Regions from separate parts of the Marivirga arenosa genome, predicted to be linked through region 1. Evidence: riboswitches for the same ligand, from Rfam matches in the RefSeq annotation. Region 1 holds a riboswitch; the other holds the start of a gene.

Evidence for each region. A riboswitch is a leader RNA that binds a small molecule or an ion and turns the genes downstream of it on or off. The one in region 1 is predicted to bind S-adenosylmethionine.
Region 2: linked by a shared signal. The riboswitch ahead of metH (methionine synthase) and the one ahead of QYS47_RS07260 (O-acetylhomoserine aminocarboxypropyltransferase/cysteine synthase family protein) in region 1 are both predicted to bind S-adenosylmethionine.

The regions. Positions count from the first base shown of each region.
Region 1 is NZ_CP129968.2:1,675,800-1,692,560, reverse strand. Features, by position in the region: gene QYS47_RS07305 (YybH family protein) at 1-360, opposite strand, end outside; gene QYS47_RS07300 (tetratricopeptide repeat protein) at 470-3,415, opposite strand; gene QYS47_RS07295 (FUSC family protein) at 3,672-5,921, shown strand; gene QYS47_RS07290 (YehS family protein) at 6,041-6,502, opposite strand; gene sucD (succinate--CoA ligase subunit alpha) at 6,584-7,456, opposite strand; gene QYS47_RS07280 (DUF2256 domain-containing protein) at 7,522-7,758, shown strand; gene QYS47_RS07275 (NAD(P)H-hydrate dehydratase) at 7,789-9,279, shown strand; gene QYS47_RS07270 (T9SS type A sorting domain-containing protein) at 9,323-9,682, shown strand; gene QYS47_RS07265 (lysoplasmalogenase) at 9,788-10,462, shown strand; SAM riboswitch class I at 10,600-10,691, shown strand; gene QYS47_RS07260 (O-acetylhomoserine aminocarboxypropyltransferase/cysteine synthase family protein) at 11,046-12,374, shown strand; gene QYS47_RS07255 (homoserine O-acetyltransferase family protein) at 12,361-13,374, shown strand; gene QYS47_RS07250 (homoserine dehydrogenase) at 13,361-14,560, shown strand; gene rimK (30S ribosomal protein S6--L-glutamate ligase) at 14,610-15,521, shown strand; gene clpX (ATP-dependent Clp protease ATP-binding subunit ClpX) at 15,679-16,761, opposite strand, start outside.
Region 2 is NZ_CP129968.2:1,772,492-1,789,252, reverse strand. Features, by position in the region: gene QYS47_RS07725 (hypothetical protein) at 1-48, opposite strand, end outside; gene QYS47_RS07720 (hypothetical protein) at 112-1,260, shown strand; gene QYS47_RS07715 (hypothetical protein) at 1,253-2,182, shown strand; gene QYS47_RS07710 (SatD family protein) at 2,324-2,923, shown strand; gene QYS47_RS07705 (DUF3307 domain-containing protein) at 2,920-3,636, shown strand; gene QYS47_RS07700 (glycosyltransferase family 2 protein) at 3,659-4,675, shown strand; SAM riboswitch class I at 4,781-4,893, shown strand; gene metH (methionine synthase) at 4,941-8,594, shown strand; gene metF (methylenetetrahydrofolate reductase [NAD(P)H]) at 8,669-9,622, shown strand; gene QYS47_RS07685 (alpha-ketoacid dehydrogenase subunit alpha/beta) at 9,660-12,074, opposite strand; gene ald (alanine dehydrogenase) at 12,405-13,538, shown strand; gene QYS47_RS07675 (T9SS type A sorting domain-containing protein) at 13,790-16,761, shown strand, end outside.

The DNA of each region.
Region 1 (16,761 bases):
ATTGGTGAGTAGTTCTTCTTCACCCTCTTCATCGGTATAATACACTTTGCTTGTTCCGTAATCATAGGCCACTGAATCACTAACAATAACAGTTTCTTTTGGGCTCATTAAAATGCGATCGTATGGAAAGGCCCCTCTCTCCTGCCCTAGTAGGTACATTTTTAACCAAGCCTCAGCACCAGGTCCGACATTCTCCATATCAGCTGTTGATAAGTTGGCAAGATCTTGATAGCGATGTTCTTTAATAGCCAACATGAACGCATCGCGTGTTTCTTTAATTTTAGCTAATTCTTCAACGGTATTCTGAGCAAAGCCGGTAAAGCAGTAGCTAATCAGCAATAGGGTCAATAAAGTTTTCATAGGTTTTTATTTTGTTTTGATGTACACAAGTTCATCAGTCCTTAAATAAAAGGCTATTAGATATGTCCCAAAAACTATAAGAAATGTAACAAATGCTCTTAAACTAATTTTAAGAGGGTTGTTTCTCAAATTGTGAAGGTGTTACGCCATACTTTTCCTTAAAGCATTGCGAGAAATAGGATAGGCTATTAAAACCAGCACTATAAGCAGCATCTGCCACGCTAATTCCATTCGTTGCAAGAAATTGCGCTGCCCGTTGAAGCCTTAAATCGCGAACAAATTCGCTAGCGGAGAAATTAGTAAGTGCTTTAAGTTTTCTATGTAATTGCATCCTGCTCATGCCCACTTCTTTTTGCAGTTTTTCAACTGTGAATTCAGCATCACCAATATGTTGTTCTACTATACTCAGGATTTTATGCAAAAAAGCCTCGTTAGGATCCTCAATCTCGACCTGTGAAGGAGTAATTGTAATAATTTTACTGTAAGTAGTTCGCAATTTTTCACGTTGCTTTATTAGATTTTCCATGCGAACCAGCAATTCCTCCGTGTTAAATGGTTTAGTTAAATAATCATCAGCTCCTGTTTTCAATCCATCAATTTTACTTATCAAATCAGCTTTGGCGGTAAGCATAATGATTGGAATATGGCTGGTTTTTTCTTCTGTCTTTAATTTTTCACAAAATTCTCGCCCGTCCATTTCCGGCATCATCCAATCAGAAATTATGATATCGGGTATTAATTCCATTGCCATTTTCAGCCCTTTTGATCCGTTAGGCGCTTGCTCCAATTGATAGAGCCCGCTTAAAAGTGCTACGATATGCGCTCTAAGATCAGGATTATCTTCTACGACAAGAGCAATTGGCAAATCCGATTGAACATCCGCTTGCATAGTATGTGCCTTACTTTCACTAGAATAAGAAGGCTTTCCATTCATTGGGACTTCTTTGATCAACTGCTCAGAAGCATAAGCATTGGCGGAAATCGGGATTTTTACTGTAAAAGTACTGCCTTGCCCAGGCGCACTTTCTATTGTAATACTTCCGTGGTGCAGTAAGACCAACTCTTTAGTAAGAGTTAAGCCTATTCCCGAACCTTCTTGATGTCTACTTTCAGTCTCTTGATGAAAACGATCAAATATTTTTTCTTGTTCTTCTGCCGAAATACCTAAGCCGGAATCTCTTACTGAGATTTGCATAAATGTATTTTCTTGCTTGACCTCTAGTTCCACCATCCCTCCTTCGGGCGTAAATTTGAATGCATTAGACAATAAATTATTCAGAATTTTCTGAAGATTATCCTGATCGAAATAGGCAGACTTCGGTGCATCCTTCAATTTGGTTTTAAATCTAATATTCTTTGAATCCGCAAATGATTCAAATGAAGCAATACAAGTCTTAAAAAATTCAGATGACTCATATTCAGATACCATCAACTTCAGTTTACCGGCCTCCAATTTTGAAAGGTCAAGTAACTGATTAGTCAGTTCCAACAATCTTTTACCATTTCTTTGTACTAGGAGCAAATCATTTCGGATCGCTAAATCTTGTTGACTTTTCAAGACTTTTTCAATTGGGTTTAGAATGAGGGTAAGTGGTGTTCTAAACTCATGAGATATGTTGGTAAAAAAGTTGGTTTTTAACTGATCAAGTTCCTGCAGCTTTTTATTTGCCTTTACTTTTACCTGCACTCTGTTATAAGTAACAGCTACCAAGATGGCTAAAATAAAGGCTATTATAATGACAAAATTTCGAAAGTTAGTTTGCTGCAAAACATTAAGATTTGCAATTTCATTTTCAGCACTTAAAAGGTCAATTTCCTGCTGCTTTTGCCGATTCTCAAATTGAGCTTCCATTTCCGCAATCTGCTCCGATTTCTGTTGATTGAGCAAACTGTCACTCAACTGTTTGTACAACTCATGATAATTTAATGCTTTTTCAAACTGCCCCTTACTTTTATAAAGGGTACTTAAGGTCAGCGCAATGTCATCTTTAATGGTTAGTAAGTCGTGATTGTCGGCAATTTCAACTGCCTGGAGCAAGGCTGCTTCACTTTCTACTTCTTTGCCCATGGCCAAATAAACTCTAGCTATGCCATGCAAACTGTTACACCAACCCGTAAAATGCTCTATTTCCTTTTGGATATCCAAGCTTTCCTGATAAGTCGACAAAGCTTTTATATATTCTTGTTGATCAAAATATACTGAGGCAACACTGGTTAATACTTCTGAATAATGTTGTCGCTCATCTATGGATTTATAAGAATTCATAGCCTTTTGATAGTAGTCTAATGCCTCCTCTAAGTTGCCATCTGCTTTTTCTAAAGAACCCAGATGTTGATAAATGAAAGCTAGTGCATACCAGTTTTTAGAAGCATTAGTCATTTCTTTTGCCTCTAGTAAATAAGATTTTGCTTTAGCTCCATCATTTAACTCAATATGTACTAAACCAATATTTACCAAAGCAACCTCTTTAATCGATGGAGGTCCAATATCTGCCGCTTTTTGATAATACTTCAATGCCGCCTGTAAATCTCCCTGGGCCAGACTTATATTGCCCATGTTATTATTTGCACTGGCGGCTGTACGAATATTTTTCGCAGCCAAAGCAATTTCTTCTGCCTTCTGGAATTCGATAATGGCTTCCTGCCATTTACTCAGTTGATTATAGGTATTTCCAATGCCAATATAGGCATCCAGCAAACCAAGCGTATAATTGACAGACTCCGAAAGCATCTTAGCTTTCTTGAAGTAATAAAAAGCAGAGTCGTTAGTGCTCCTCAAGCGGTAGATATAGCCTAAAGAATTGTAGGCTTCTATTTCTCCTTTTACAAAATTGATTTCCTTGCTCAATTCTATTGCATTTTTTGTAAAAAGAATTACTTCTGCAGGATCAGTATAGTATAAATCAGTATAAAAGAATTGGAGGTAAGTATTTACCTTATTTGAATCATTTCCCTGAGTTTTGAGCACTTGGCGAAGGGAATCTATAGCAGTTTGAGCCACAGAAAAGTAGATCAGAACCCCATTAAGGATAAATAAGAGTATAGTTTTTTTCACAAAATTGGTGATTACCCTTATGAAATTATAAATATTATTTGATTATTACAATATTAAAACATTGGAAATATGTAATGAATGCTGTCTCCTCTATTGTCATCTTCAGATCCAAATTACTTTGAATTGATGGGAACAAACAGAATTTTTGAAATTCTCATATTATGACCTTATTATTTCGTTAGAAAACGGAAAAAAAGAAGGCAAATCAAACTCATGCTATAACAAATGAGTATAATGAAGCAGATCCTCATTTTCTATGATAAAAAACTACTACCAACAGATTCTAAATTTTCTTAAAAGCCCTGATTTCCTTAAATCTATAATAGTCACTTTTGGTATCGTATTACCCTTAATAATTGGAATCCAAATTGATCAAATCTCCTATCTACTTAGCATTTCCATAGGTGTTTTTCTTACTTCAGGAAGTGATGTTCCCGGTAGCCGAAAACATAAAAGCATTGGAATTTTAATTGCTACATTAATTGCATTATTAACCACCATAGCCATTACCTATGTAGCTCCAAACCCTTATTTGTTGGTACCAACAATGTCACTTCTTATTTTCGGTATATCCTTTATTTCGGTTTATGGTTTTAGAGCTTCCTTAATTTCTTTTTCAGGCTTATTAGCTATCGTATTAAGCTTTGCACATCCGCAAGTTGGCCAAGAAATCTTAATTCAAGGATTATTCATTGCAATTGGAGGCTTTTGGTATTTATTTTTATCGGCTATATTTCATCCATTACTCCAAAAACGTCAAATCAATAAAGAACTTAGTTCATGCCTACAGTTTACAGCTCAATACATTCGAATCAGGGGAAATTTAGCTATAGGAGAAGGCAAGGCTGAAGAATTAAAAAAAGAACTATTTGAGCTGCAAACCACTATAAACGCCACTCACGAAACTCTGCGAGAACTTTTATTGACCGAAAGGCAGAGCTCTGGTTTTTCAAATTATAAGAGAAAACAATTATTGATCTTCATTGAATTAATTGACATTCTAGAACTCTCAATGGCAAACCCAGCTAATTATGAAAAAATAAATAGTCTATTTCTAGAAAAACCACAATATGTTCGCCCATTTATAGATTTAGTATTTCAATTATCAGATAGATTGGACCAAATGGCTATTGCGATGTTAGAAAACAAAAAACTCTCGCATAAAATAGACTTTAACATCCTGATCCAATTATGTGAAAAAACTATTCAAACTTATAAAAATGATATTGGATTACCAGAAGCTAGAGAGGGTGCTCTTTTGCTTAGAAATTTACTTGAATATGAAGAAAACCAAATTCAAAAAATTGATTCCATTGAAAGGGTATTTTATGATCTCGAAAACCAAAAAAATATTGGAATTAGAAGTAAAGAGGGAAAGCAGTTTATCACTCAGCAAGATTACGATCTAAATATACTAAGTGAGAATTTTAGTTTCAAGTCACCTATTTTAAAGCACAGCGCTCGTCTCACTATTGCTATGCTTTTAGCGTACACAATCGGGACTTTATTTTCACTACAAAATACTTATTGGATATTATTAACGATTGTGGTAATAATGAGGCCCGGTTATACCCTAACCAAAAAAAGATCAAAACATCGATTATACGGCACATTAATTGGAGCATCAATTGCAAGCCTCATAGTTTTAATCAATCAAAACACTTATTTATTTGCCTTTTTGGCAATTGTTTCACTAACTCTTGCGCTTAGCTTTATCCAAAAAAACTACAAAACCGCCTCCGTTTTTATTACAACCAGTATCGTTTTTATTTACACTCTCATAAACCCAGACGCATTTGAGGTTATACAATATAGAGTGGTAGATACAATAATAGGAGCAGCTATTGCATTTGGAGCCGGTACTTTACTATGGCCTACATGGGAATCAGAAAGTATACAAAACACCATATTAAAAGTATTAAGAGCTAATAGAAAATATCTCGCCCAAATTGATCGGTATTACCATGAAAACAGTGGCCTTACAGATTATAAACTAGCTAGAAAGGAAGCCTTTTTAGAAATGGGGAATTTAAATGCAGCATTTCAGCGATTAAGCCAAGAACCCAAATCCCAGCAACATCATGTGGGCAAAATAAATGAGATTGTTAGTATAAATCAAACACTCCTTGCTGCAATGGCCTCCTTAGGAACCTATTTAATTAATCATAAAGAGAATGAAGTTTCAAAAGACTTTGAATTTATAATTAAAACTATAGACCTCAACCTTAAACAGGCTATACAGCGCTTACTTAAAAAAGACCAAACAGGCTCTATTTCTGAAGACGAATTAGAGCTTGCACATCAGCATTTAGAAGAAAGATTTGAAAGCTTAGTATCTATTCGAAATCAGGAGTTAGCATTTGAGAAAACAAAGCCAATTGACCCCCAGTTAAGAAAAAGATTGCAGTCTACGCGCTTAATATCAGATCAAATGAAGTGGCTAGTTACTATATCAGGCAATATCAAGAAAGTAATCGAAAGCTTAGAATCGGACTTAGTGAAATAAAGGTCTAGATCCCGCTTATTTTCTGTACTTATCATTTAAGCCTTTCCCTTCTAAAATCAATGGTTTAATCTTATTTCAATTTAAGCCATATAATTATATTAAAATAAAATTACTTGAAGCTACTTCTTTCGGTATTTTATCTGTAGCCCATTTAAAAAGTTCCTTAAATATTGCTCTTGAAAAGGTCGATATTGTTTTTGCTTTGGATTTCTTAAAAAGGCAGTTATCTCATGTGGACTGATTGGTTTTTCAGCTAAATTAAAAATATCCACTATATCTTCTGTTTTTAAAGAAAGAGCTATTTTCAGCTTCTTTAAAATTTCATTATTCTCTAATACTTTTTCTGCTGTGGGTTGAACACCTTCCTTTTTACCTCTATTCTTATTGATTAAGCCATTTAAGAAAGTTGCTAATTGATCATCATGAATATCCTTATATTCTTCATGATCCTCTGCTTTTAACCAGTCGGTTACCAGTGATCGTGTCACCTTATAATCTGCCTGATCAAATATTGAAATCATTTCCTGATCACTGAAATCAAAAGTGAAGCGAAGTCTTTTTAAAATATCGTTATTGGTCATATCTAGCTAAAAATAAAAAAGGCTGTTTCAGTATAAAAAACTAAAACAGCCTGCAATTAAATATTATTAGTTATCTCCTAATTAAGATAAAGCTTTTTTCATGGTTTCACCTATATCAGCTGGTGACTGAACAACGTGGATTCCACATTCGTCCATAATCTTCATTTTTGCTTCAGCAGTATCATCTTTACCACCAATGATAGCGCCTGCGTGGCCCATTCTTCTTCCTGCTGGAGCAGTTTTACCAGCTATAAATCCAACTACAGGCTTTTTATTGCCATTTTCTTTGATCCATCTAGCTGCTTCTGCTTCATAGTTTCCGCCAATCTCACCTATCATCACAATAGCATCCGTTTCATCATCTTCCATCAACATTTTTACCGCCTCTTTAGTTGGGGTACCAATGATTGGATCACCACCAATACCGATAGCAGTAGAAATTCCTAATCCAGCTTTCACAATTTGATCCGCTGCTTCATAAGTTAAAGTACCTGATTTAGATACAATACCTACTCTTCCTTTTTTGAAAACAAAACCAGGCATAATACCAACTTTAGCCTCACCCGGAGTAATAACACCCGGACAGTTAGGGCCAATTAAAGTTAAATCCTTATCTTGAATATAGGTTTTTGCTTTCATCATGTCTTTTACTGGAATACCTTCAGTAATCGTAATGATTACTTTAATTCCAGCATCAGCAGCTTCCATAATTGCGTCAGCAGCAAATGCAGGTGGAACAAATATGATGGATACGTTTGCTCCTGCTTCTTTTACAGCATCTTCAACTGTATTAAAAACTGGTTTACCCAAATGTGTTTGTCCTCCTTTTCCTGGAGTAACCCCTCCTACCACATTAGTGCCATATTCTATCATTTGTTCAGCATGGAAAGTACCTTCTGAACCCGTGAAACCTTGTACAATTACTTTAGAATCTTTATTGACTAAAACGCTCATTATGCTCTGTTTAAAGTTTCTGCAAAAATAGAAGAAATGCCTTCATTCACAAAGTAATTTCATGCTTGTTTGATAAGAACTTTAATAAATGGAAAGTAAACAATATTTCATTTTATGAATTAGAATTAAAAAAAGACCAATTGATGACCAAAATGACAAAGAAGCGTGACCTACCTTCTAAAACATGTCCTGTTTGTAATCGACCTTTTGTATGGAGAAAGAAATGGGAAAAGAATTGGGAAAGCGTAAAATATTGTAGTAAAAAGTGTAGTAAAGAAGCAAAATTCTTAAAAAAGAATTAAATTTTAGAATAAAGACTGAAAGTTATTTGAATGAAGATTTTAAATATTCAACAAATTAGAGAAGCTGATCAATACACTATTGAAAATGAACCAATAAAAAGTATTGATCTAATGGAAAGAGCAAGCTACGAGCTTTTTACATGGATTACTGAAAGATTCAACAATGATTTTTCTGTTTATGTATTGGCAGGCTCAGGAAATAACGGAGGGGATGGATTAGTAGTAGCCAGATTACTTTCTGAAAGTGACTATAAAGTACAGGTTATACTTCCATTAGGTAAAAATGGTTCAGATGATTTTGAAGAAAACCTCAAAAGGCTTAAAAAAATTAATACAATATCATTTTTAGAAGAACTGCCCGAACAGATTAGTGAAAAATCGATAATAATAGATGCAATTTTTGGCTCCGGATTATCTCGACCTATTGAAGGAAGGCTTGCTGATTTAATTAAAAAGGTTAATAATTTTGAAGCGAATAAAATAGCCATTGATATGCCCTCTGGTCTATTTGCTGATAAAGCGAGTCCTTCCGAAATAATTTTTAAAGCAGATTACACATTGAGTTTCCAAGTTCCTAAACTAGCATTCATGATGGCTGAAAACCAGGAATACATTGGAGAATTCGAAATTTTGGACATTAAACTTGACAAAGAATATATTAATAACTGCTTAAGCGATTACTCAATTTACGAGGTAGATTCAGCAATTAAAAATAGGTTAAAATTAAAATCGATAGCCCATAAAGGTAACAGAGGAAGAGCTACCATAATTGCGGGTGGTTATGCAAGAATGGGAGCTGCAATACTAGCAGCAAGAGCTTGCCTTCACTCAGGAATTGGGCTGATTTCTGTTCAAACATGCCCACATTGCATTGATATCGTCCAAAACCAAATTCCAGAAGCCTTGATCCTTACAGATGAAAATGAATATGTATTAGGAAGTTATCTGGATTACAGCAAACAGGATGTTATTGTTTTCGGTCCTGCAATAGGATTTGCTCATAAAACATTAGTGCTTTTAGAGAATCTGTTAAAAGATTACCAAGGTCAACTTATATTAGATGCAGATGCAATTACACTACTTGCTGAAAATAGAGAGTTACTAAATCTATTACCAGAAGGAACCATTTTAACACCCCACCATGGTGAGTTTAAAAGGTTGGTTGGAAAATATTCCAATAATTTTGAAGCCATTATGCAACTAAAATCATTTTGTATGCATCATAAGGTTGTAGTTGTATTGAAAGGTAAATTTTCAGCTGTTTGTGATGCTGATGGCAAAATCAGTTTTAATCCAACTGGAAATGCAGGAATGGCTAAAGGAGGTAGTGGAGATTTGTTATGTGGAATTTTAGCAGCTATATATCCAAGAATAAAAAATAGTTATGAAACAGCAAAGTTGGCAGTATATTTGCACGGCCTAAGTGGTGATATAAGTAAAGAAGAAAAGGGTGAAAATTTTATGACCCCTAGCATAATGATTGAAAAGCTTCAAAATGCTTTTAAAAAGATAGAAAATTAATATTTACTATAACTTTAGTATATTTGAAACGTAATTAAATTTAATGAATAAGTTAAGATATATATTGTTGTTCACTTTCTTACTATCAGTTTTCTCAATGAACGCTGGTGAAACGAAAAATATTGTTGAATATAACAAGGATATTGTAACTATTCTTAAAGACGCTGAAGTTTACCCAAATCCTGCTGAAGATTTTGTATATCTTAAATTAGATGAGCAGAAAATCAACAAGTCAATTGAAATTCAAGTCATGAGTATCATAGGAACTAAAATGAATAGCTCAGCTGAAAAAATTGACGATGGCCTTTACAAAATCAACCTAAAAAATATTCCTAGCGGGCATTATTATGTAATGATTACCATAGATTCAAAAAAGAGCTTGAAAAAGTTCTTAAAGAAATAATTATATTTCTAAATCCAATTAATCATTTCTTACATATACACCCATTTGCATAAATTTACTTTTTTTATCGATGAATAATAAGTACTTTTCGATAAACTCTTTCATATGAAATTTAAGGCCCTTTTTTATTGGATTGTTGCCATTCTTGAAATTATCTCATTACAATTTGAGATAGATATTATACATCAAATTGCAAAACCTCTTCTTATGATCTCTCTATTAACCTATTTTTGGGATCAATCGGATAGTAGAAGGAATGAAAAATGGGTTAGTTATGTAACTCTGGCATTAGCTTTTAGTTGGATTGGAGATATTATGCTACTTTTTACGGTTAAGCATTTTCTCTTCTTTTTCGCTGGACTTTCAGCATTTTTAGCAGCTCATATTGTATATATTGTTGCTTATAAAAAGGCAACTTTTAAGGATTCATTTAGCTTCAGATGGTCTGCATTTCCATTTATTATCATTGCTTATTTAGGCTTAATGGCATACCTCATTTTACCCTATGTAGACAGCGTAATCCAAGTACCTATTGCCCTTTATGCTTTAATTATTGCAAGTATGGTGGTTGCTGCGTGGTATAGAAAAAATCAAACCACTAACGAAAGCTTTCAATTTGTTGTTTTGGGTGCTGCATTATTTACTATTTCAGATTCAATTTTAGCTATAAATCGTTTTTCACATACTATTCCTTATGCTGGTATTGCGGTAATGAGTACTTACATTGTTGCACAGTGGTTAATTGTGAATGGGCTATTGAAACATAAATCAGAAGTGTAAATCAAATATTAATTGTATTTTTATTATACTTTATATAATTATAAAAACTTTATCTTCAATTATTTAATATTTTTAATTCAAAAAGTTTGTATATCTCAAAAAGCTTTCTCTAAATTTGAAGCATTAATTCGAAAATAAATTTATAACGAAGAGGTAAGAGACAGGCTCGGTGACCCTCTGGCAACCTGATTCAAGGTGCCAAATCCTGCCCGAAAGGGAAATATAAATTATGAACAACTTAGAACAAATCGCATTAAGCGAACACTTCAGAAAAGCCAATTCGGCTCCACACAAAAATTCACAATTACTATCTAATAGATTTATATCTATTATCTCAAAGGCCAGCATGCGAATGCGAATGTGCTGTTGTTGCTAAAAGCAATTCTTTCATTTTGGATTAAATCAAAATTTAAAAGGATAATTATAACCTTTCTAATTTGAGCGTACCCGCTTAATAGATTTTAATCCTCTCAAATTCAACTTATTACAAATTCAATCCAGTCGAATCAAACTATATTTATCGCATTGGATCATTTTAGAACTATCATATAATCATTTATTCAATCTTTTAATTTTTATAATTATGTCAACTACACAAAAATTCGAAACACTACAATTACACGCAGGACAAGAAGCAGATCAAAGTACAAATGCAAGAGCAGTTCCTATTTACCAAACTTCTAGCTTTGTTTTTAACGATTCCGATCACGGAGCAAATCTTTTTGGTTTAAAAGAATTCGGAAATATTTACTCCAGAATAATGAACCCAACCAATGATGTATTTGAAAAAAGAATTGCTGCTCTTGAGGGAGGTGTAGCTGCAGTGGCTGTAGCCTCTGGACAGGCTGCACAATTTATAGCTCTAAATAACATCTTAGAATCTGGCGATAATTTCATAGCTACTAAATATTTATATGGTGGTACCTATAATCAATTTAAAGTTGCTTTTAAAAGATTAGGGATAGAAGCAAGATTTGCTGAATATGAAGAAATATCATCTTACGAGAAATTGATAGATGAAAATACTAAAGCAATTTATCTTGAAACAATAGGCAATCCTACCTTTAACATTCCTGATTTTGAAGCCATTTCAGCCCTAGCAAAAAAATATGATCTCCCCTTAATAGTAGATAATACATTTGGAGCTGGTGGTTACCTATTTAAACCATTAGAACATGGAGCAAACATAGTTGTTGAATCTGCTACTAAATGGATTGGCGGCCATGGTACTTCTATTGGTGGCGTAATCGTAGATGGTGGAAATTACAATTGGGGCAACGGTAAGTTCCCACAATTCTCAGAACCTTCAGAAGGTTATCACGGACTTAATTTTTGGGAAACTTTTGGTGAAAATAATCCTTTAGGCTTACCCAATATTGCTTTTTCTATACGGGCGAGAGTGGAAGGATTAAGGGATTATGGCCCTGCTTTGAGTCCATTCAATAGTTTCCTACTGCTTCAGGGTCTTGAAACTTTATCTCTCAGAGTTCAGAGAACTGTAGATAATGCTTTAAAACTAGCCTATTGGCTTGAGAAACACCCATTGGTGGAAAAAGTAAATTATCCAGGTTTAGAAAGTAGCAAATCATATCCATTAGCTAAAAAATATTTACACAATGGTTACGGAGGTGTTTTATCTTTCACTATTAAAGGTGATAAAGAAGAAACAAAAGGCTTTGTTGATAATCTTAAACTAGTAAGTCATTTAGCTAATGTTGGAGATGCAAAAACATTAATCATTCAACCCTCTGCAACAACTCATCAACAATTAACCGATGAAGAACAATTATCAGCAGGCATTACTCCTACATTATTAAGAGTTTCTGTAGGTATTGAGCATATAGATGACATTATAGCTGATTTTACTCAAGCTTTTCAAAAAATTCATGAATTAAGTTATGCCACAACATAAATTACCTGAAAAGTTTGTTCTGCAAAATGGTGAAATTTTACACCAGGCAAGCCTACATTATGAAATAGAAGGTGAAATTTCTAACCAAAAAGAAATAATATGGATTTGTCATGCCTTCACAGGAAGTGCCACTGTTAAATCATGGTGGCCTTCTTTATATTTTGAAAATGGCGGCTTTATTGATCCAAAAAGACACACTGTAATTTGTGCCAACATATTGGGTTCATGCTACGGAAGCACTGGCCCAGAGTCAATAAATCCAGATACAAATAAAAAATACGGAGATGAATTTCCAGAAATTTCCAATAGAGATGTTATAAAAGCATTTATTGATTTAAGAAAATCCTTAAATATTACAAATATTGACATTTTAATTGGTGGTTCATTAGGTGGGCAGCAAGCATTAGAATGGAGCCTGATAGAACCTGAAATTATTCAAAATCAGGCTTTGATTGCATCAAATGCAAAACACTCTTCTTGGGGAATAGCATTTAATGAATTGCAACGGCAAGCCATTTCATTGGGAGCCAACAATTCGATTTCAAAAAATGAGGCAATAGCAATTGCAAGGAAAATTGCTATGCTAAGTTACCGATCTTATGATGATTTTGAACTTAATCAAAAAGGTAAAAATGAACAGGATGATTGGAATATAGTCTCCTATTTAAATTATCAGGGCGAGAAGTTTAAGGGAAGATTTAGTACCGACAGCTATTTTATTCTATCAAAAATGATGGATAATCATAATATAGCATCAGCTAGAAATGGAAGTTTGGAACAAATACTTTCATTAGTAAAAACCAATACGCTTTGTATTGGAATTGATAGCGATAACTTATTCCCTTTAAAAGAACAGGGGCTTATGGCGCATCATATACCCAATGCAAAATTAGAGATTATCAACTCAAAAAAAGGGCATGATGCCTTTTTAATAGAAGGCAACAAAATATCTCGACTCATTGAAAAAAATTTTAAAAAGAATTACTATGAAAAAGCTTAAAGCGGGATTAATAGGATTTGGAGTTGTAGGAACTGGCGTATTCCAAGCTCTTAAAAAATATGAAGATTATGGAGTAGAAATTACAAGAATAGCCGTAAAAAATATCGACAAGAATAGAACCATAGAATTTTCAAAAGAGCTGTTAACTCAAAATGTAAATGAAATAGTTGAGGACAGCGAAATTGACCTTATTATAGAACTTATTAACGATCCTGAAGAAGCATTTGAAATTGTTACTCAAGCATTTCAAAATGGAAAATCAGTGGTAAGTGCAAATAAGAAAATGGTTGCCCTATATTTAGAAGAACTATTCAATATAAGTAAAAAAAATAATGTAAAATTCTTTTACGAAGCCGCTGTTTGTGGCAGTATACCGATAATTAGAACTATTGATCAGCATTTCCAATCAGATAAGATAAAATCGATTGAAACCATAGCAAATGGAACTTGTAATTTCATTTTATCCAAAATGGTTGACGATGGCCAATCATATGATAATGCCTTAAATAAAGCACAAGAACTTGGTTTTGCAGAGTCAGACCCATACTCTGATGTAAGCGGTGAAGACACTCGCTTTAAATTATCCATAATGATTTATCATGCCTTTGGCCAATATATCCATCCTGAAAATATTCCTATGCAGGGCATAACTTCATTAGACAATAATATTATTGAATATGCAAAAAAACACCAACTCAAAATAAAATTGATAGGCGAGGCATTATTAGCTAATAACAAAATAGAAGCTAAAATAGAGCCGAAGCTTATCTCTAAAAAACATGACTTCTACAATATTGAAAATGAATACAATGGCGTCATTATAAATTCAGAATTTTCAGGTGAGCAATTTTTAAAAGGTAAAGGAGCAGGAAGTTATCCTACAACACTAGCCGTGTTATCCAACCTTAAAGATATTCGCTATAATTTGGCTTCCACACGTTTTAAGAATAATGAGAGGTTTGGTAAAAGCAATAGTTTAACTGACAAGGTCTATTTTGTATCAGGTTCTAAAGAAATCGAAAATTCAGAGGGTTTTGATATTTTAGAGGAATTCTCAAATCATAAAATCATTAAAACAAATTTTCAAATTCTGAATAAACTAAAATTAAAAGACGAAAAATTTTATTGGGCTGAAATAAATGAAGAATTATATGATGATTTTACAAAAGTTGAGTCATTACTTTAGGGATAACATCTTTTTTAAACTAATTTGGGGGTGTTAAAAATTTATATAAATGAAAATTGCAGTACTTTCAAGAAACCCAAATTTATATTCTACTAGAAGATTATTAGAAGCCATTGAACAAAAAGGTCATGAAGCGATAAGGCTTGACCATATGCATTGTGATATCATCATGGATGAAGCCGGACCCTCTATTTATTACCATGGTAAAAAGCTGGAAAAAATAGATGCTATAATTCCAAGAATTGGGGCTTCTGTTACTTTTTATGGTACCGCGGTTGTTCGCCAATTTGAAATGATGAAAACTTTTAGTGCGGTTGATTCATTAGCCATTACTCGATCAAGAGATAAACTGAGAAGTTTACAGATTCTCTCAAGATCTGGATTAAATATGCCGAGAACAGCTTTTACTAATCGTTCTGAAAATGCTGGCGAATATATTCTAGAGCACTTAGGAAAAGCCCCTGTTGTATTAAAGTTATTAGAGGGAACTCAAGGCTTAGGTGTAGTTCTTGCTGAAACTAGGAAAGCTGCCGAATCCGTAATTGAAGCTTTTGAAGGATTAAAAGCTCGGGTAATCATGCAGGAATTCATCAAAGAAGCAGGTGGCGCAGACATTCGTGTTTTTGTGGTGGATGGAGAAGTAGTGGGCGCAATGAAAAGACAAGGAAAAGAAGGAGAATTCCGTTCTAATCTTCATAGAGGTGGATCTGCAAATGTTATAAAATTAAGTCGAGCAGAAAAAGCTGCGGCTCTTAAAGCGGCAAAAGCTATGGGATTAGCCATTGCTGGCGTTGATATGCTTCAATCATCAAGAGGGCCATTAATTCTAGAAGTGAATTCTTCTCCAGGATTAGAAGGAATAGAAAAAGCAACAGGAATTGATATTGCTGGAAAAATTATCGAGTATATAGAAAGAGGAAAAGATAAAAAACGATTACCGAAGGATAATGTAAAAGCATAAAATAAGACACTAGATTTTAGAAGCTAGATTCTAGAGAATGAATTGCTGATTTAACTTCATGAAATAAAAAAGAGGGTCTGCTTTAAATATTTATAAGCAGACCCTCTTTTTGTTTATGAATAATGTCTAGAATCTAGATTCTAAACTCTAATATCTATTAAGCTACCCTAAGATTTTTGTATTTAGATTTCTCAAATTTAGAGGCCGCATATTTCTTGTCAATTACTAAATCAGTTCCTGATGATTCTCCATCAAATTCAAACATGGCATCTGTCATGATTACCTCACAAATTGATCTTAATCCTCTTGCACCTAATTTGAATTCTACAGCTTTATCTACAATATAATCTAAAGCAGACTCCTCAAAAACCAACTTAATACCTTCCATATCAAAAAGCTTGGTATACTGTTTTACCAATGCGTTTTTCGGATTCGTTAAAATCGATTTTAAAGTATCTTTACTTAAAGGATCAAGATGAGTTAAAACAGGTAACCTACCTATCAATTCTGGTATTAAACCAAAATTTTTCAAATCCTGAGCCGTGATATATTGTAATAGATTATCCTTATCTATTTCTTCATCATTTGAATCTGATTTAGCAAAACCTAATGGAGTTGTGTTTAACCTTGAAGCAATACTTCTACTGATTCCATCGAAAGCCCCTCCACAAATGAATAATATATTTTCAGTATCAACATTAATCATTTTCTGATCAGGATGCTTTCTTCCTCCTTGAGGTGGAACATTTACTGAAGTTCCTTCCAAAAGTTTTAGCATCGCTTGCTGTACCCCTTCCCCACTCACATCTCTTGTAATAGAAGGGTTATCAGATTTTCTAGCTATTTTATCAATCTCATCAATGTAAACAATTCCTCTTTGAGCAGCTTCAACATTGTAATCAGCAGATTGTAATAGTCTAGTCAAAATACTTTCGACATCTTCACCTACGTAACCTGCTTCAGTTAAAACTGTAGCATCAGCAATACAGAAAGGCACTTGTAAAATTTTAGCTAATGTTTTCGCTAAATAAGTTTTACCAGTACCCGTCTCTCCTACCATAATAATGTTTGACTTTTCAATGGTCACATCATCTTTAGTAGATTTCTGCATCAATCTTTTATAATGATTGTATACTGCAACTGATATTACTTTTTTTGCTTCATCTTGTCCAACCACATATTGGTCCAGATGTTCTTTCATCTCAATCGGACGAATAAGATTGAACTTTGGATCTTTAGA
Region 2 (16,761 bases), 97 kb from region 1:
TATGTAGCTAATAGCTCTTTTTTCTGTTTTGATTATAATATTTTGCACATTTTAATGTTATAGTTGGAAGTAAACTTATAAAAAAACTAATCAACCGTCAATTTATTGTAAATGAATAAAATATTTATCACCCCCCTTACTTCTGTCCTTTTATTTTTTTCCATACAACAAAATTATTGTCAAGAAATAGAGATACTGGATACAACAGCAATTGAGCTTCAAAGTGGAGTTAAGGAAACGACCTCTAATACTCAGCATAAAAAAATTAATGGCGTAAATTATCTTTTTCGATTTAATGATTATCAAAGCAGTAATAATCCCTTGCAATTAGAAATTATAAACTTAGAAGAACAAAAAATAGAAAAAGTAATACAGTTTCCTTTATATGGAAATAATGCTTTCGAAGAGGTTGTAAATTTCTATGTTCATAATTTCGATTCAATATTTTTTCATAATGAAGCATTTCCCCTTACTTTTTACTTAACGGATACTTCCAAAAACCTAGTTAAAAAATGGGAAAGTACAGATATGACTTTAGGAGCTGGTTGGCATAGTAATGCCTCCCCATTTCTGATTGATAATAAGTTATACTTCTATAGTATTTCTACTCAATCTTTTTACCCAGATGATTTAGCTTTCTTTAATGTAAACCATTTAAGTTATCTCAAGCTTGAAAATGGAAAAATATCAGAAATAAAAAATCTAAAATACCCAAACGAAATCTTAGCAGCTCACCAAAATAATAAGTGGTATCCGTGGAGTCAAAATCCTTATTTTCATCATTATGGCAGCGCTATTTATGTAGGGTTTAATATGAGTAAAAAACTAATTAAGATTGAAAACAAACAAGAAAAAAATATCGAACTGGATATAGGATCAAGAAAGCTTGCAGAAGCTATTAGCATGGATGATAATGACTTCGTTTCAAATCAATTATATTTAATTGAGAGTCCACAATTAGGAGAAATAGTATATGACCCATATCGTAATAAATTGATTAGGCTATACAAAAAGGCAATATTGCTGGAGGCAAATGAAGACCGATCCAATGCATATTATAGATCCGACTTTACACTATTGTTTTTTGAGCCAGACGGAGAATTATCTGGTACAATATCGCTACCATCTAACAAGTTTAATCCATCCATTATAATCCCTACAAAGAGAGGCCTATTAATAAATACTGATAATCCCTTTAACCAAAATAACAATGAAGACTTCCTTGAATTTGCTCTTATTTCTCTTACTGATATTGAATAGTTTTTCGATAAAAGCTCAAAATGAAGAAAGTGAAGGTATTTTATTCTTTTGCAGAGCTAATGCAGGCATGAAAAATATAGTTCCTATGAATGACCAGGTTATTATAAGACCTGAAAAATCAGATTTTTTAGTATTAGCTAAACCTAATGGTTTAATATCGGACACCCTAGAATTAAAAAAGGAATGGGGATTTGTTATGAGTATTATTGCAACTTCTGACTCTACCTTTTCAGTAGCTTTAGGGAAGCATGGACTTAAAGTTCTTATATCGAATAATCAGTTTTCAATTCAGGAAGAAATTCCTTCTCATTTCTTAATTGATGAATATGAAACAGGGCTAAAAATACCAGTTAGAGATTATGTAATAGGAATGACCCCAAATAAAAATGCACCTAGAAAGCACAGTATTTATCAATTTGCATTAATACATAAAAAAGATTCACAGCTTTTAATCCTAAATGAACCACTACCCCTTGAATCAAGATACTATCAAGGCATGAGTAATTTAGCTGACTATTATGTTACTGACAATAATTTAATTATTAATCATTCGGAAGCCAACTCATTCATCGTACATGATTTTAAAAATAAAAAAACTACAATAAAGCAATTCCCTGCAATTGAAGACAAAAATAAAGAAGCATGGTATGCTATTGTTGATCGTTCCAATAGCGATATATTCTTTATAAGAAATAGGAAAAAAGAGATCAATGAGGTCTATTCCTATAATCTTGAGGCTAATGAACTCCAATACATAGCATCCACAAACCAACATATTTTGGGTGTCAATAAGTCAAGAGCTTTTTATCGAGAAATGGATGAGGAAGGTGATATCTGTTTCTATTTTATTGATTTAATGCAAAAAAAGGGCTCTAAATCAGAAATATTAAAACTTGATGAAATAACTGTTAAAGGAAATTAATTTTCATGAAGTAATACTATTGTTTCAATCTGACTATATATATCGTTAAATGCATCAATATTAATAATTATTGATAAATATATCTATATTATTATTTATCGATATTTTTATCGATATTTAACAAAGAAATATAGCATTTTAATGATAGCAATATTAACAGGCGACATTATCAATTCTACAGAGAAGGTTCCTTCAAATTGGTTGAAAGAACTGAAATCAGTTTTAAATCAATATGGCACTAGCCCTGAAAAATGGGAAATCTATAGAGGGGATAGCTTTCAATTAAAAATCTCCATTGGGGAAGCTATTTTAGCAGCTTTTCATATCAAAGCCACCATCAAACAAATTAAAAACAAAGATGTCAGAATTGCCATTGGAATTGGAAAGGAAGATTATGTATCTGAAAAAATATCAGAGTCGAATGGTATAGCCTATCAAAATTCAGGTGTATGCTTTGAAACTCTCAAAAAAAATACTCTTGCTATAAGATCAAATGATGCAAAATGGGATGAGCCACTCAATATCATGTTGGAATTAATGCTATTTACTGCAGATAAATGGACTGCAAGCCAAGCCGAGGTGATAAAAGCAAGTATAGAAAATCCTGATAAAAACCAAAACCAACTTGCAGAACTACTAGAAAAAACTCAAAGTACCATTAGCGTATCCCTCGATCGAAGTGGATTTGATAAGCTGCAAAAAATAATTGACTATTATAAGAAACAAACCCATTCGTTATGATTTCATTTCTTCTCAAAATCTTAGTTGCTCATGTATTAGGTGATTTCGTTTTTCAATCGGACCGATGGGTTCAACACAAAGAATCAAAGAAAGCAAAATCAAAATTTCTATATATACATATCATAATTCATACTATTTTAGTACTGATTTTATTGCAATTCAATGTAGACTATTGGTTGGCATTCCTCATTTTACCCATAAGTCATTTTGTAATTGACCTCTTCAAAATCTATCTTAGAAAAATCTTAAATTCTCGTTTATCATTTATAGTTGACCAATTAGCTCATTTAGCAGTGATTTTAGCTATTTGTGCTTATTACTACCCCAAAATGCTTTCTTTTGAATTTCAACTATCAGAAACTCTATTACTGTTTGTTTTAAGTATTCTATTACTTACCTATGGAATAGCTGTTTTTATTAAGATCATTATGTCTCAATGGGAGCTGCCAGAAGACTCTGACCAAGATTCCCTTTCCAAAGCTGGGAAATACATCGGTATTATTGAACGACTTTTTGTTTTTGCTTTTGTACTTATGGAAGAATGGCAAGCCATAGGATTTCTAATAGCAGCTAAATCTGTATTTCGATTTGGAGATTTATCAAGAGCAAAAGATCGTAAACTTACTGAATACATCTTAATAGGCACTTTATTAAGTTTTGGTTTTGCAATTTTAATAGGCCTTCTCTATCAAAACCTGTTAGATAACTTATAATTTCAAAAAATATCGCAGCAAGATGGCCATTCCTCTTATCTCAATTATTATGCCTGTTAAAAACACTGAACAGTTTCTTCCAGCCTGTTTGGATAGCATCATCAATCAATCGGAACAGGATTGGGAATTAATTGTGACAGATGATCACTCCACTGATAATAGTAGAGCTGTAGTCGAAAAATTTGTAGAAAAAGATACCCGAATCAAGCTAATAAGTTCCTCAGGAAACGGAATCATTTCTGCTCTGCAATCATCCTATGCTTTAGCAACAGGGGACATTATTCACAGAATGGATTCTGATGATATAATGCCCAAAAACAAGCTACAATTATTAAAAGAAGGGCTTCTTAAAGAAGGGCTAAACACCGTAGTTACAGGAAAAGTTGAATACTTTTCTGAAGAACCAATTTCTGAAGGCTACCTACAATACCAATACTGGTTGAACTCGCTTTGTGAAGATAATTCGCACTGGCAGCATCTTTACGAGGAATGTGTAGTTGCTTCACCTGCCTGGATGATGTTTAAACAAGATTTCGAAAAATGTGGTGGCTTTAACTCAAATTACTACCCTGAAGATTATGACTTGGTTTTCCGTTGGTATGCTGCAGGTTTTAAGATTTTTGCTTTAAGAGATTGTATCCATTTTTGGCGAGAGCATCCAAAAAGAACAAGTAGAACAGCTGCTTATTGCAATCAAGCTGCATTTTTTAAACTAAAGCTTATGTATTTCCTTAAGTTTGAACGGGATAGGAATAGACCATTTCTGATTTTTGGTGCAGGAACTAAAGGAAAAATCATGGCTAATTTTTTAATAGATCAAAAAGAAAAATTCTACTGGGTGAACTCTATTTCTAAATCTAAGCAAGAAAAAACAGCTTCAAAATATTCTGATTATACTTTAGGCATGGATCAGTTAGCTGAATTTATAGAACCACAAATCATCATCACTGTAGGAGAAGCAAAAAGTAAACAGCAAATCCAGGCATTCATGAAAAAGCACAATTGGGTAGAACACAAACACTACTTTTTCTTCAGATAGATTAACCTATAAAAAACATATTAAAAAGAGGTTCTTTCACTTCAAAAGATAAAAAATTCTGAACTTTCGCTTTTTCATTTAGGTTATTATACCTTTATTTGACATTACTTATCCAGAAAGACTGAGGGATTGGGCCCTTTGAAGTCTTAGCAACCCTTCCTTACAATAGGAAAAGGTGCTACTTCCCATCCAAACAAATAGTTTGGTAAAGATAAGAACAGCCACTCTTTAGGCACTTTCTGGATATGAAATTTAAATATTCAGAATGAGCAGATTTTCAAAAGACATACTTCAAGACCGAATTTTAGTGTTAGATGGTGCGATGGGCACTATGATTCAGCAGTATAAATTAACAGAAGCTGACTATCGCGGGGAACGATTTAAAGATTATCCTTCTGACTTAAAAGGCAATAATGACCTCCTCTCTATCACCCAGCCTGATATCATCAAGGGCATTCATAGAGCTTATTTAGATGCAGGCGCAGATATAATCGAAACCAATACTTTCAGTGGGACAAGCATCGCTATGGCCGACTATAACATGCAGGAGCTAGTTTGGGAGTTAAATGAGCAGTCCGCTAAATTAGCTAGAGAGGTAACAGAAGAATATTCAGATAAGCCTCGTTTTGTGGCAGGATCAATTGGGCCTACGAATCGAACTGCCTCTATATCGCCTGACGTAAACCGACCAGGGTTTAGAGCTACTTCCTTTGATGAATTAAGGCTCGCCTACAAAGAACAGGCAGAAGCCCTAGCTGCTGGAGGAGTTGATATATTTTTAGTCGAAACTGTATTCGATACGCTTAATTGTAAGGCTGCCTTAATGGCCATACAAGAATTAAAAGATGAGAAAGGTATCGATATTCCAGTAATGGTTTCCGGAACGATTACAGATGCCAGCGGTCGAACATTATCTGGTCAAACAGTGGAAGCATTTTGGAACAGTATCCGTCACTTCCCGCTTTTAAGTGTTGGTTTTAATTGTGCTTTAGGAGCTGATCAATTAAAAACTTATCTACAACAATTAGCGAGAATATCAGACGTAGCAATTTCTTGTCACCCAAATGCTGGACTACCAAATGAATTTGGGGAATACGATGAAAGTCCAGCTGAAATGAGCGGAATCATAAAAAGTTACTTCGATGAAGGTTTGGTGAATATTATCGGAGGCTGTTGTGGTACTCAACCTGAGCATATTAAAGCAATTGCTGATTATGCACAGAAATCAAAACCTCATGAAATAAGCACTTCTGATAAAATAATGAAGTTAAGCGGACTGGAACCTCTTTCAGTCACTCCTGAAATAAACTTTGTGAATATTGGTGAGCGAACCAATGTATCGGGGTCCAAGAAATTTGCCCGATTAATAAGAGAGGAAAAGTTTGAAGAAGCAGTTGATATCGCTCTAAACCAAGTGGAAGGTGGTGCCCAAATTATTGACATCAACATGGATGATGGTATGCTTGATGCAGAAAAAGTATTGCCTGAATTCGTAAATCTAATTGCTTCAGAACCGGATATTGCACGGCTTCCATTCATGATTGATTCATCGAAATGGGAAGTAATAGAAGCCGGGCTAAAGTGTTTACAAGGAAAAGGAATTGTAAACTCCATTAGCTTAAAAGAAGGGGAAGAAGATTTTATTAAAAAAGCCAAAAAGATAAAAGAATACGGAGCTGCAGTTGTAGTAATGGCCTTCGATGAAAAGGGACAAGCGGATACTTTTGATCGCAAAATTGAAGTCTGTAAGCGATGCTATGATTTACTGGTCAAGGAGGCTGATTTCCCAGCTGAAGACATCATCTTCGATCCCAATATTCTTACAATTGGTACCGGCATGGAGGAGCATGATAATTATGCGGTTGACTTTATTAATGCTGTAAAATGGATCAAAGAAAACCTACCCCATGCGAAAACAAGTGGTGGTGTTAGTAATATCTCATTTTCATTTAGAGGGAATAATGTAGTAAGAGAAGCCATGCATTCTGCTTTCCTTTACCACGCTATCAAAGCTGGTTTAGATATGGGAATTGTCAATCCAGGAATGCTGGAGGTTTATGATGAAATAGATAAAGAATTACTGCAATATGTTGAGGATTTATTATTCAATCGCAGAGTAGATGCTACAGAAAGGTTAATGGCTTATGCTGAAAACTTGAAGCCCGGAGAAAAAGCAGAAAAGGAAACTAAACAATGGCGAAATGAACCGGTGAATAAAAGGCTGGAACATGCATTAGTTAAAGGAATAACCGAATTCATAGTAGAGGATACTGAAGAAGCAAGACTGCAAGCAGATCGTCCTCTTGATGTAATAGAAGGTCCTTTAATGGATGGGATGAATGTAGTGGGAGACCTATTTGGCTCAGGAAAAATGTTCCTGCCTCAGGTTGTGAAAAGTGCCAGGGTGATGAAGAAAGCAGTAGCACACCTCCTACCCTACATCGAGGCTGAGAAGTCCTCCGCCCAGGGGGGCAAAGGCAAAATATTGATGGCTACAGTAAAAGGAGACGTTCATGATATCGGTAAAAATATAGTGGGAGTAGTCTTGGCCTGTAACAATTATGAAATCATTGATCTGGGCGTTATGGTTCCTTTGCAAAAGATTCTTGAAGAAGCTGAAAAGCAGCAAGTGGATATTATCGGACTTAGTGGTTTAATCACCCCTTCTTTAGATGAAATGATATATGTGGTGGAAGAAATGGAGAAAAGAGGATTGAAAACTCCTGTTATGATTGGCGGTGCTACCACCTCTCGAATTCACACCGCAGTTAAAATTAAGCCAAACTACAGTGGACCCGTAGTGCATGTAAATGATGCCTCACGCTCTGTTACGGTAGCTGGAAAGCTAATGGGTAAAGATAAAGAGGATTATTTCCAAGAAATTGCAAGCGAATATGCTGAAGCAAAGGCAGGACACAGTCGCAGAGGTGAAACCAAAAATTACATAAGTATTGAAGAAGCCAGAAATAATAAATTTCAGCTCGACTGGTCTAATTTTGAAAGTACTAAGCCAAATATCCTGGGTAATAAAGTGCTTTTGAACTACGATTTAGAGGAAATATCTCAATACATAGATTGGACTCCATTCTTTCATACCTGGGAGATGAAGGGTAGATACCCAAAAATATTGAATGATCCTGAAAAAGGAATTGAGGCACAAAAGTTATTTGATGACGCTCAAAAAATGCTAGCTGAAATTATAGAACAAAAATCCTTGCAAGCCAATGCCATATTTGGTTTATATCCTGCTCATACGAAAAATGATGACAGCATTGAGGTTTTTGCTGATGAAAAAAAGACGCAGAAACTGACTGAATTCCATACTTTAAGACAACAAAGCAAAAAAGGAGACAATAATTTCAATTATGCTTTTTCTGACTTCCTGGCTCCTGCTGAGCAGCCTATAACAGATTATATGGGATGTTTTGCGGTCACTACTGGAATTGGCCTGGAGAAATTGACAGAAAAATATGAAGCAGATCATGATGACTACAGCAGCATTATGGCCAAAGCTTTAGCAGATCGACTAGCAGAAGCATTTGCTGAACTTTTGCATAAAAAAGTGAGAAGAGAGTATTGGGGATATGCTCAAAATGAAAGTCTTGACAACGAAGGACTCATCAAAGAAGAATACAAAGGAATAAGACCTGCCCCAGGATACCCGGGATGTCCTGATCATACTGAAAAAATCACTTTGTTTAATTTATTAAATGTAGAAAAAGAAACGGGAATAAGTCTAACTGAAAACCTGGCCATGTGGCCCACTGCATCTGTCAGCGGCTTTTATTTTGCTCATCCTGAGAGTCGATACTTTGGATTGGGTAAAATAGGAAAAGACCAGGTAGAAGATATCGCCAAACGTAAAAATCAGGATTTCAAGGAAATCGAAAGATGGCTAAAACCCAATTTAAATTATTGAAAAGAAGCAAGAGCCTAGATATAAGAATATAGACTTTTGTCTAGAATCTAGACTCTTTTATCTAAAATCTCATTATGAAAGTAACCGAACATATAAATAACGCAAAAGAAACCGTATTCTCATTTGAAATATTACCTCCACTAAAAGGACAAAATATCAAGTCATTATTTGAGAATATAGAACCACTGATGGAGTTCAAACCTCCATTTATTGATGTTACCTATCACAGGGAAGAATACGTTTATCGAGATAAAGGAAATGGATTACTTGAAAAAAGGACTACCCGGAAAAGACCTGGTACTGTAGGTATTTGTGCTGCTATCAAAAACCGTTTTGATGTAGATACTGTCCCTCATATCATTTGTGGTGGTTTCAGTAAGGAAGAAACAGAAAATGCCTTAATTGATTTAGATTTCCTTGGAATTGATTCTTTGCTGGTATTAAGAGGTGACCCTATTAAGTCAGAGAATAAATTTATTCCTGATCCGAATGGTCATGCTTATGCAATTGAATTAATGGGACAGGTCGTGGACATGAACCATGGTAAATACATAGATGAAGAATTACAATCGGCAACTCCTACAGATTTCTGCATAGGCGTTGCAGGCTATCCGGAAAAACATTTTGAAGCGCCTAGCATGAAGTCTGATTTGAAAATACTGAAACAAAAGGTAGAAGGAGGAGCTGAATATGTGGTGACTCAAATGTTCTTTGATAATCAGAAATATTTTGATTTTGTAAAATTATGTAAGGCTGAAGGAATAAATGTACCTATAATTCCAGGTTTGAAACCCATCACTTCCCTGAAGCAAATGTCTGCTTTACCTAGATCCTTTTATTTGGACTTACCAGATGAGTTGGTAGATCAACTAGAAAACTGTAAAGATAATGCTGAAGCAAAAGAAGTGGGTATTAAATGGTGCATACAGCAATCTAAAGAATTGATTGAATTTGGTGCGCCTTGCTTGCATTATTATTCTATGGGAAAATCAGATCCTATCTATAGAATTGCAAAGGAGGTGTTTTAATAAAAAAGGCTTACCTATCGGTAAGCCTTTTCACATATTAATACAAAGCTGGATATTGTTCCGGATCAAATTCATTCATCATTTCATAAACCCTATCAAATACAGTTTCAACTTGAGGCTTACTGAAATAATCACCATCTGAAGCATAAGCTGGTCTATGTTCTTCAGCAGTTATAGTCATTGGTTGAGCATCTAGATATTTATAAGCTTTTTGCTCTTCAAGTACTTTCTGCATCATGAATCCAGTTGCACCACCTGGCACATCCTCATCAGCAAAAATTACTCTATTGGTTTTCTTTACTGATTCTACAATTTTATGATCAATATCAAATGGCAATAAGCTTTGAACATCAATCACTTCACACGATATACCTTGTTCTGCTAATTGTTCAGCAGCATCCATTACTACTCTGCACATTGAACCATAAGTAACGATCGTAACATCTTCACCTTCTCTGATCGTTTCCGGCTGACCAAGAGGTACAGTGAATTCTCCAACGTTTTCAGGTAATTCTTCTTTTAACCTGTATCCGTTTAGACATTCTATGATTAAAGCAGGATCATCAGATTGAAGCATGGTATTATAGAAACCAGCAGCTTGAGTCATATTACGAGGAACTAAAACATAAATTCCTCTAATAGAATTTAAGATCATGCCCATAGGAGAGCCTGAATGCCAAACACCTTCTAGTCTATGACCTCTCGTTCTTATGATTAATGGAGCTTTTTGTCCTCCTTTTGTTCTGTATTGAAGAGAAGCCAAATCATCAGACATGATCTGAATTGCATATAATAAATAGTCTAGATACTGAATTTCAGCTATAGGTCTTAATCCTCTTAAAGCAGCACCTATTCCTTGCCCCAGAATTGTACATTCTCTAATACCTGTATCCATAACTCTTAGCTCACCATGCTTTTCTTGCAAGCCAGCAAAAGCTTGGTTTACATCTCCAATTTTCCCTACATCTTCTCCAAAAGCAAATACTCTAGGATCACGAGCTAATGCAGCATCGAAACAAGCTTGCAATACTTCTCTACCATCGACCTTTTTAGGGTCATCGGAATACTCAGCATCAATTACTTCAACTTTTAAAGCAGACTCGTCAGATTCACTATATAAATGTGAACTGTATCTGTCATGACCCTCCTCCATTACGGCATTAAGCCAATTAAGCAATTTGTTTTTCGCTTCACCTTCATGATTAATAACTAATCTTAAAGATTTTTTAACAGCTTTAATATTATCTAACCTCAACGGGTTCATAGCCGACTTAAGCTCATCCGCAATCTCAGAAATCTTATTTTCAGCTGATTCTTCCGCTAATTCATTTAGTAGGCCTAATGCTTCTTTTTGTTGATCTTTAATTTCACCAATGAAAGCTTTCCAAGCCGCATCTTTTGCATCCTTTGCAGTTTGCTTCGCTTCATTTTCAATTTGATCAAGCTCCTCAGCAGTGGCTAATTTCTCTTTAATGATATACTTTCTGAATTGATTTAAGCAATCATATTCAGCTTCCCACTCTAATCTTTCTTTTGATTTATAGCGCTCATGAGAACCTGAAGTAGAGTGACCTTGAGGCTGAGTTAGTTCCAAAACATGAACCATTGAAGGCACGTGCTCTTCTCTAGAAATCTTGGATGCCTTTTGATAAGTTTCAACTAAGGCTTCGTAATCCCAACCTTTAACGGTTAATATTTCATAGCCCTTTTTATCCTTTGATCTTTGGAAACCCGATAAAACTTCAGAAATGCTTCCTTTTGTAGTGTGGAATTCCTGTGGCACACTTATACCATAATGATCATCCCAAACTGAAATTAACATCGGAATTTGTAAAACACCAGCAGCATTTATCGATTCATAAAACATTCCTTCAGAAGTAGAAGCATTACCAATGGTACCAAAAGCTACTTCATTACCCTCAATTGAATATTTTTCGAATTCCTTTTTGTATAAATCTTTATTTTCTCTGAATAATTTAGAAGCAAATGCCAAGCCGACTAATCTAGGCATTTGAGCAGCTGTAGGTGAAACATCAGAAGAGCTATTTTTACTATCCGTAAGATTAGTGTATTTACCTGCTTCATCTAACATTCTGGTAGCGAAATGACCATTCATTAATCTACCGGCTGAAGCTGGGTCAGCATTTACATCTGTGTGAGCATAAAGCTGAGCAAAATAAGCCTGAATGCTCAACTCCCCAGTAGCAAACATAAAGGTTTGGTCTCTATAATAACCAGAGCGAAAATCACCATTTTTAAAGGCTTTCGCCATGGCTAATTGCGCTAGCTCTTTACCATCACCGAAGATTCCGAATTTAGCCTTTCCCATGAAGACCTCTTTACGGCCCATTAAACTGGCATGTCTACTCTCCCATCCTAATCGGAAATCATTCAAAATTTCTTCTTTCGAAATACTAAATTTATTCTTCTTTTTGCTTTTGGTGGTTGTCATCAGCTTATCGTTTTATTGAAATATTATAGGCTCACTTTTTCAGTAAGCTCAACAAAAATAACCAAAATGATGAGGCTTTCAAATTGGTATTAACGAGAATTGCCTAACAACTGTTTGGATTAAGTAAGTCAGATTATATTAATGACTTTTATCATTCTGCCAAAATATTATTCCACCAAACAATACCCATGGAAAGGTATTCAAAATAAAATATTAATTTGATTTTAAAATTCTAAAATAAAGTGGATTAAAAAAGTAATAGGATCGAATGGAAATTCTATAGTTTGCTTTATATTTGCCCACAATAAAAATCATTAAAAATATTGTGATATGATCATTGGGGTACCAAAAGAAATCAAAAACAACGAGAATCGTGTCGCGTTGACACCTGCTGGAACGCAAGAGTTAGTGAAAAGAGGCCATGAAGTATACATTCAAACTACCGCTGGAGAAGGAAGTGGTTTTCTTGATGATGATTATGTAGCATCAGGTGCTCAAATTTTACCAGACATTCAGAGTACTTATGCTAAGGCTGATATGATAATGAAGGTAAAAGAGCCTATTGAAGAAGAATATGAATTGATTAAAGAAGATCAATTAGTATTCACTTACTTCCACTTTGCTGCCTACGAGGATTTGACTAAAGCAATGATCAAGAGTAAATCAATTTGTTTGGCATACGAAACAGTTGAAAGACCAGACAAAAGCTTACCTCTTTTGGTACCAATGTCAGAGGTAGCTGGAAGAATGGCAATACAAGAAGGTGCTAAATACTTAGAAAAACCTTTACAAGGAAGAGGAATTTTATTAGGTGGAGTTCCAGGTGTTAGACCTGCAAAGGTAATGATATTAGGGGGTGGAGTTGTAGGTACAAACGCTGCAAAAATGGCTGCTGGTATGGGAGCTGACGTAACTATTATGGATGTGAATCTTCAGAGATTACGTTATTTAGATGATGTAATGCCAGCAAACGTTAACACTTTCATGTCTAGTGAATATAACATTCGTGAAATGTTACATAGAGTGGACTTAATCGTAGGTGCAGTTTTAATTCCTGGTGGAAAAGCACCTCATTTGGTTACTCGTGATATGTTGAAAGAAATGCGTCCAGGTACAGTTTTAGTAGATGTTGCAGTTGATCAAGGAGGTTGTATCGAAACATGTAAACCTACTACTCACCAAGACCCAACTTACATCATTGATGATGTAGTTCACTATTGTGTAGCGAATATGCCAGGTGCAGTTCCTTATACTTCAACTTTAGCATTAACGAATGCCACTTTACCATATGCAATTGAATTAGCTGAAAAAGGATGGGTAAAAGCTTGTCAGGACAATAGAGAATTAGCATTAGGTTTAAATATCATCAAAGGTGATGTGGTTTATGATGCTGTTGCAGATGCATACGGTTATGATCATGTTCCTTTTGAAAAATATTTAGGAAACGTTTGGGATAAAATATAAAAACTCAAATCATATAAAATTACAAAACCTGTTTCAATTTGATTGAGACAGGTTTTTTTTGTTTCTACTCATCAGGTTATTAATTCAATAATTGTAATATATCAAGTATTCTTATTGAATTATTTCAACATCTCTTACTCACCGATAATAAACTGAAACTCATCGAACTATTTAGAAATTAAGTCAATTGTAATGCCCTTGAATGAATCAGTGTTACTAATTTTGTATTTAGTTAAAAAATTAAATTAAGTATGAGAGGAATCTTACTATTTTTAGCATTATCATTAATTGCATTTTTTCAACATTCAACCATACAAGCTCAAAACATTACAGAGTATCAGTTTGAGGTTAGCATTGAAACCTATCAGGAGATTACTGGAGGACAACTGATTTCAAATAGTACCAACTTAAACGATCAGTTTTTTGATGACATCAACATCGGATTCAATTTTAGTTATGGTAATAATACATTCAATAAGTTTGGTGTAAGCGCTAATGGTTATGTTGTACTAGGAACACTCGCTAATACTAGTTCAAATTCTCCAATTGCTGATCTAAATAATGCAATAAGTCCTTTAGGTGGAGATTTAAGATCTAAAAATGGCTCATCTATAAGAACAGAATTGCAAGGATCCTCTCCAAATAGAATTAGAATAATCCAATGGAGAAATTTCAGACATAACAATCGAAACGGAAACTTGAACTTCCAATTAAAATTATTTGAAGGTTCCGGTAAAATCGAATTCAGTTATGGAAATAATTCTATAGACTACAATGGATTTGGCGATTACTTCTCACTAGGATATGATGTTCAGGTAGGTTTAAGAGGTAATTCAAATACTGATTTTAATTCCAGACAACTAAATTGGAATTTATTCCAAGGAGAAAATTGGAATACAACTAACACAGAAAATGCTGTTAATAATAACAGCGTTGTAGACTTATGGTTTAATAGTGTTCCAAGTACTGATCTGAATTTCTCTTATTCCAGAAATGAATCTGACTTAGGCATCAACCTTTTTCCTAACGTAGCTGAATTGTGTGCAGAACAGGAATTTATATATTCCTTAGAAGTGGTAAATTCTTCTGCATCCGACAACTCTAACATTGAAGCAGAATTCAATCTTCCTTTAGGCCTTTCTTTCATTTCAGCTAGTGCCTCAAATGGAACTTATGATGAAAATACAGGAATCTACAGTATTCCAATTTTAGGAGCTAACGAAACCGCTGTTTTGGATATAATTGTATCAGTAGATGCTGGTATGGAAGGCAGTACGATTAATGCAATTGCTGAAATTCTTAGCGCAACAGCTTCTGATCCAAATCTATCTAACAACAATGCTTCAGTCGACTTGACGGTTGGTTCTAATTCTAGTCCGCAATTATCTACTATTCCTAATCAAACTGCTCCTTATAATGGCGTTTCTGCACCTATTGATTTTACTGTTTCAGATGCTGAAACTGCTGCTAATGATTTAATTATTTCAGTAAGTTCCTCTAATCAAACCCTTTTACCTAATGCTAATATAACAGTAGGAGGAAGCGGAGAAAACAGGGAATTAACATTACAACCTGCATTGAATCAGTTTGGAATTACTACCGTAACGGTTGAGCTTTCAGACGGGACATGTCCGATTATTAAAACTTTTGAGGTAGAAGTATTTCGCCAGATCTTTAACAATTTTGAAGCAGCAAAAATTGTGGTAGGGCAACCTGACTTTACTTCAGGATCAACAACGCCATCTGATATAGTAGCTCCTGGTTCCAACAGTTCAGCCGTGAGTGTAAAAGGTGTTTTAGCAGTAGGTTCTCAAACAACTAACCGTGTTTTAATATGGAATTCAGTGCCTACTTCAAATGGAGAACCTGCTGATGTGGTAGTAGGACAAACAAATTTCACCAATACAGGAAATGGGACAAGAAATAATAGATTATGGAGTCCGAACGGAGTTACTTTTAGTCCCGATGGTAACAAGCTAATTGTCACAGATTCTAGAAATAATAGAATATTAATCTGGAACAGTATACCCACTTCTAATAATGCACCAGCAGATGTTGTAGTGGGACAAAATAATTTCAACTCTCGTAATGCGCGTGCTACTCAAAACGGCTTAAATTTTCCTTCAGATGTTCAAGTAACCCCAAGTGGTAAAATGATTGTTACGGATAGAGGAAACAGTAGAGTTTTAATTTTCAATAAAATTCCTACTTCAAATTACGAAAATGCTGATGTTGTGATCGGCCAAACCAATTTCACTAATAATAATCCTGGCACAGCACCAGATAGACTCCGAATTCCTTGGAGTACTTCTATTTCACCCGATGGAAAACTTTTGATTGCTGACGATGAAAATCACAGAGTGCTAGTATTTAATTCTATCCCAACAACTAATGGGGCTTCTGCAGATGTAGTAATTGGACAGGATGATTTTAATTCTGGCAACCCTGGCATAGGAGCTAATAGATTTTCATTTCCAGGTGTAACAGTATCTCCTTCAGGAGTTATAGCTGTAGCAGATTTTAGCAATAACAGAGCTCTAATTTTCAATGAGATACCAACAACAAACGGAGTGGATGCTGATGTGGTTTTAGGTCAAAGAAATTTTAATGAGCGAGTTTCCTTTAATGATGGAAACGGTAACACAGGAACTCCTTCAGATAGGAATATGGATACACCTTACGGTATCAATTTCGATTTAAATGAACGTCTATACATAAACGGTAGAGGTATGAACCGAATGATGATTTTCGGGGAAACTCCTTCTCAAGTATCTGATTTATCAATTACTTTCTCTTCTAATTCAAATACACCTTGCGTCAATAGTTTGGTAACCTACAGTGTTGAAATCACAAATAATGGTCCAAATAACGCTACCAATGTGGTAGTAACTTCTGCCTTGCCTTCTGGCTTCACCCCTACTGGTTTCGATGCACAAAGAGGTACTTACAATCAAGAAAGCGGTTTCTGGAGAATTCCTTTCATAGGTGATGGTGAAACGATAACCTTAGAAATGCTTGGAACTGTAAATGCAGGAGAAAACAATAACATTATCACAGCATATGCCAGTGTGCGATCTTACAATCAAAATGATTCTGACTTTAGTAACAACGCTGGAAGTGTTGATATTGAAGTTTTGGATAATGATGCTCCTATTATTAGCGAAATTGATGATGTCATTCTAGATATCAATACTCCCTCTCCAAATATTAATTTCACAGTAGA